One region of the Enterococcus sp. M-BR2 genome, then DNA from elsewhere that is predicted to be linked to it. Evidence: predicted binding sites of a transcription regulator. Region 1 holds the regulator's gene; the other holds the start of a gene.
What was found. The regulator CtsR, encoded in region 1, represses protease genes until heat stress. The targets are predictions, from matches to a motif close to TTGGTCAAAAAAGGTCAAANA.
Positions count from the first base shown of each region.

Region 2: the regulator CtsR is predicted to act here: its motif matches at 1,115-1,135, upstream of AC1F25_RS06340 (ATP-dependent Clp protease ATP-binding subunit).

Region 1 is NZ_CM152743.1:2,037,246-2,039,444, forward strand. It holds gene AC1F25_RS09850 (ATP-dependent Clp protease ATP-binding subunit) at 1-835, opposite strand, end outside; gene AC1F25_RS09855 (CtsR family transcriptional regulator) at 842-1,309, opposite strand; tRNA gene AC1F25_RS09860 (tRNA-Arg) at 1,445-1,518, opposite strand; tRNA gene AC1F25_RS09865 (tRNA-Pro) at 1,576-1,649, opposite strand; tRNA gene AC1F25_RS09870 (tRNA-Arg) at 1,671-1,744, opposite strand; tRNA gene AC1F25_RS09875 (tRNA-Leu) at 1,755-1,840, opposite strand; tRNA gene AC1F25_RS09880 (tRNA-Gly) at 1,857-1,928, opposite strand; tRNA gene AC1F25_RS09885 (tRNA-Thr) at 1,940-2,012, opposite strand; tRNA gene AC1F25_RS09890 (tRNA-Leu) at 2,030-2,111, opposite strand; tRNA gene AC1F25_RS09895 (tRNA-Lys) at 2,119-2,191, opposite strand; tRNA gene AC1F25_RS09900 (tRNA-Val) at 2,195-2,199, opposite strand, start outside.
Region 2 is NZ_CM152743.1:1,296,539-1,298,737, reverse strand. It holds gene AC1F25_RS06340 (ATP-dependent Clp protease ATP-binding subunit) at 1-995, opposite strand, end outside; gene AC1F25_RS06335 (phosphocarrier protein HPr) at 1,473-1,739, shown strand; gene ptsP (phosphoenolpyruvate--protein phosphotransferase) at 1,739-2,199, shown strand, end outside.

The DNA of each region.
Region 1 (2,199 bases):
CGTCAATGACTTTTTTCATTCGATCTTCAAATTCACCGCGGTATTTCGTACCAGCAACCAAAGATCCCATATCAAGCATCATCAGGCGCTTTTCTTGCATGTCTTCTGGTACTTCACCTAAAATGATTTTTTGAGCTAACCCTTCAGCAATGGCTGTTTTACCTACGCCAGGTTCACCCACCAATACAGGGTTGTTCTTTGTCCGTCGGCTAAGAATCTGGATAAGCCGTTTCACTTCTCTAGAACGTCCAACAACTGGGTCCAACTTGTTTTCTTTTGCTAATTTCGTTAAATCACGTGCTAATGAATCTAGTGTAGGCGTGCCTTGTGGTGTTTGCCGTTTATCTTGTATATTTCTACGACGATTCATTCCCTTTCCACCCGAATCACCAGCTAGTCCCATTTTTTGTTTCAGAACTTGTCGGGCTTTTGAAAGGCTGATACCTAAGTTGATCATAATTCGAGTAGCCATGATACTTTCATCTTTTAATAAGCTCATCAAAATATGTTCTGTTCCAACTTTTTGAGAACCCGTTTTCTTTACTTCGCTACTAGCTAAAGCAAAAACTTGTTTCATTCTTGGAGAATATGGAAGAAAGACTCCTTTAGGGTAAGAACGGATACCGCCATAACCAATCAGATGTTCAATTTCTTCATAAATTTCTGTCTCATTCAAATCCATTTCACGTAATACTTTTCCAGCAATTCCATTTTGTTCAACTACTAACGCTAGTAAAACATGCTCTGAACTAACTGATTGATGTTTCAATCGTTTTGCTTCTTCTTGTGCAATTTCTAATACCGCTTGGGCTCTTTCAGTAAAAAGTTCTTCCATCTAATCTCACTTCCCATCTTCATAACTTAAACGTTCCAGAAATGCTCGGAGAATCCGAGCACGTGTATGATCTTCAAATTCATTGAAATTCAATGTGTTTTTTGCAATTGCACTTAACATCAAGTTTCCTTCTTTTTTTGTAATTATTTGGTCTTCATAAAGTTTTTGAATAATAGCAAAAGCATTTTTCTCACTGATTGTATCATCAAACAACTGATTTATCTGCTCAAGTAACTGTTTTTTATCTGATATTCTTACTTTCGCAATTCGTATATAGCCGCCACCCCCGCGTTTGCTCTCTACTAAATAACCGCGTTGGATGGTAAAACGGGTATTAATCACATAGTTGATTTGTGAAGGAACACAGTTAAAGAGGTCTGCCATTTCAATCCTTCGAATCTCGATCATTTCACTATTTTCCAGAATTTTCTTTATATATGATTCAATTAAATCCGAGGTATTCTGATGTGCCATCTTATTCATTCCCTTTGACTAATATTGACCTTAATTATAACGAATTTGGTAATAGAAAGAAAGAAGAACGCTTTTTGTTAAATAAATCCTTTAGAATCAACAAAAAAAAATACGGAATATGCTATTCCGTATCGACGCGCCCAAGAGGAGTCGAACCCCTAACCTTTTGATCCGTAGTCAAACACTCTATCCAGTTGAGCTATGGGCGCATATTCAATTTAAAAAAATTATAAATCATTTGAAAACAAAAAGCAAGATAAAAAAAATCGGGAAGACAGGATTCGAACCTGCGACCCCTTGGTCCCAAACCAAGTGCTCTACCAAGCTGAGCTACTTCCCGTTTAAAAAATAAAAAAGACTACGCGCCCAAGAGGAGTCGAACCCCTAACCTTTTGATCCGTAGTCAAACACTCTATCCAGTTGAGCTATGGGCGCATATTTGAAATGCCGAGGACCGGAATCGAACCGGTACGGTGATCACTCACCGCAGGATTTTAAGTCCTGTGCGTCTGCCAGTTCCGCCACCCCGGCGCGATTGCTTTGGCAAAGCGGAAAACGGGGTTCGAACCCGCGACCCCCACCTTGGCAAGGTGGTGCTCTACCACTGAGCTATTTCCGCGTGTTTAAAGATGCCGGCTAAAGGACTTGAACCCTCGACCCTCTGATTACAAATCAGATGCTCTACCAACTGAGCTAAGCCGGCATGTAAAACTTAAATTATGCGGGTGAAGGGACTTGAACCCCCACGCCGTAAGGCGCTAGATCCTAAATCTAGTGCGTCTGCCAATTCCGCCACACCCGCAAAAATATGAGCCGTACAGGGCTCGAACCTGTGACCCTCTGATTAAAAGTCAGATGCTCTACCAACTGAGCTAACGGCTCATATGGAG
Region 2 (2,199 bases), 740 kb from region 1:
ATGGCTTTATCCGGCAAGAAGCGATCTTGGACGTAACGATTGGATAAAGTTGCGGCTGCTTCGATGGCTTCATCAGTATATTTTACATGATGATAGTCTTCGTAACGTTTTTGCAGTCCTTTCAAGATACTGATTGTTTCTTCGACAGTTGGTTCATCTACTCGTACGGGTTGCATGCGACGCTCTAAGGCAGCATCTTTTTCGATGATGCGATACTCGTTTAAGGTAGTAGCACCAACCATCTGCAATTCTCCTCGAGCTAAAGCAGGTTTTAAAATATTACCAGCATCCATGTTTCCATCGCCTGCGGAACCAGCGCCGACGATTTCATGCACTTCATCTATAAATAGAATCACATTTTCTGCTTGACGAATTTCTTCAATCAATTTTTGCATCCGTTCTTCGAATTGACCTCGTATACCAGTACCTTGGACTAAGGATACGACATCTAAACGAATGACTTCTTTGTCCATTAATTTTTGTGGGACATCGCCATCTACGATTTTTTGTGCTAACCCTTCTACAACTGCTGTTTTACCAACACCAGGTTCACCAATCAAGACAGGGTTGTTCTTAGTTCGACGATTTAAAATTTCGATGACACGTTTGATTTCATCATCACGACCGATCACAGGGTCGATATCCCCTTGTCGAGCTTGTTCAGTGATGTTGATTCCGTATTCTCCCAATAAACCTTCTGTATTGCCTTGAGGTGGTTGTCCACCATTGAAGTTGTTGTTTCCACCAAATTGTGTTGGCGGTGTTTGCTCATAGTTTCCTTGCTGTTGCATTTGGCGAGACATGGAACGAAAAAGATCGTCCAAACTGCCAAATCCAAATGGATCATTTTGGGCCATATTAGTTAGACCTCCATTTTGCTGATTTTTGATTTTTTGATAACAGCTCTGACAATAATCAAGTTGTGTCCGCTGACCATTGACAGTGGCATACAAGTGAATCGTTGCCTCATTCTTGCCACAGTTTTGACAAAGCATGAATCATTCACGTCCTTTCACAAAAATGGGTACAACCATATTTTACATCTCGTTTTTCATGAGGTAAAAGAATAACCCCTATTTTTTTAGGGATTTATGAGGTAGAAAAGGTAAAATGCCTATTGACCATTCCTGACCTTTGATTCTTATTATACTAAAAATCGAAAGGGAAGCAAGTAATTCGTTTCATATAAAAACAAACAAGGTCAAAGGAAAGAATGATAAACGTCAGGAGAAAAGATAGCGACAAGAAAAAGAAAATAAACACGTTTGTTATAAAATGTGAAGAAAAGGATGAAAAAGAATCCGGAATAATTTGAATACTTTTATCTGAAATTGAATGAAAACTGTTGTATCTAACGAAAAAAAATGTTAATCTTTACAGATGAAAGGGTGACACTTGTTAGGATTCTCTGAATTACTAAAAAAGAAAACCCTCACATAAAAACAACACTCACTTAAAGGAGACCGATTAATATGGAAAAGAAAGAATTTCACGTAGTAGCAGAAACTGGGATCCACGCACGTCCAGCTACATTATTAGTACAAACAGCAAGCAAATTTAACTCTGATGTAAACTTAGAGTATAAAGGTAAATCAGTAAACTTGAAATCAATCATGGGCGTTATGTCTTTAGGTGTAGGTCAAGGTTCTGATGTTACTATCACTGCAGAAGGTGCTGACGAAGCTGACGCAATGGCAGCAATCGTTGAAACAATGAAGAAAGAAGGCTTATCTGAATAATGGTTGAAATGCTAAAAGGGATTGCCGCTAGTGACGGTGTTGCCGTTGCAAAAGCTTACCTGCTAGTTCAACCGGATTTAACATTCAGTAAGGCAACAGTAGAAGATACTGCAGCTGAAGAAGCTCGTTTGGATGCTGCATTAGCTAAATCTACTGAAGAATTGCAGCAAATTCGTGAAAAAGCAGCGCAAAGCTTAGGTGAAGCAGAAGCGCAAGTATTTGATGCCCATTTGATGGTTCTTTCAGATCCAGAAATGGTAGGTCAAATCAAGCAAAATATTAAAGACAACAGCGTAAATGCTGAATCAGCGCTAAAAGAAGTAACGGATATGTATATCGGTATGTTCGAAGCAATGGAAGATAATGCTTATATGCAAGAGCGTGCTGCAGATATTCGTGACGTTGCTAAACGTATTTTAGCGCACTTATTAGGCGTTACTTTACCAAATCCGTCAATGAT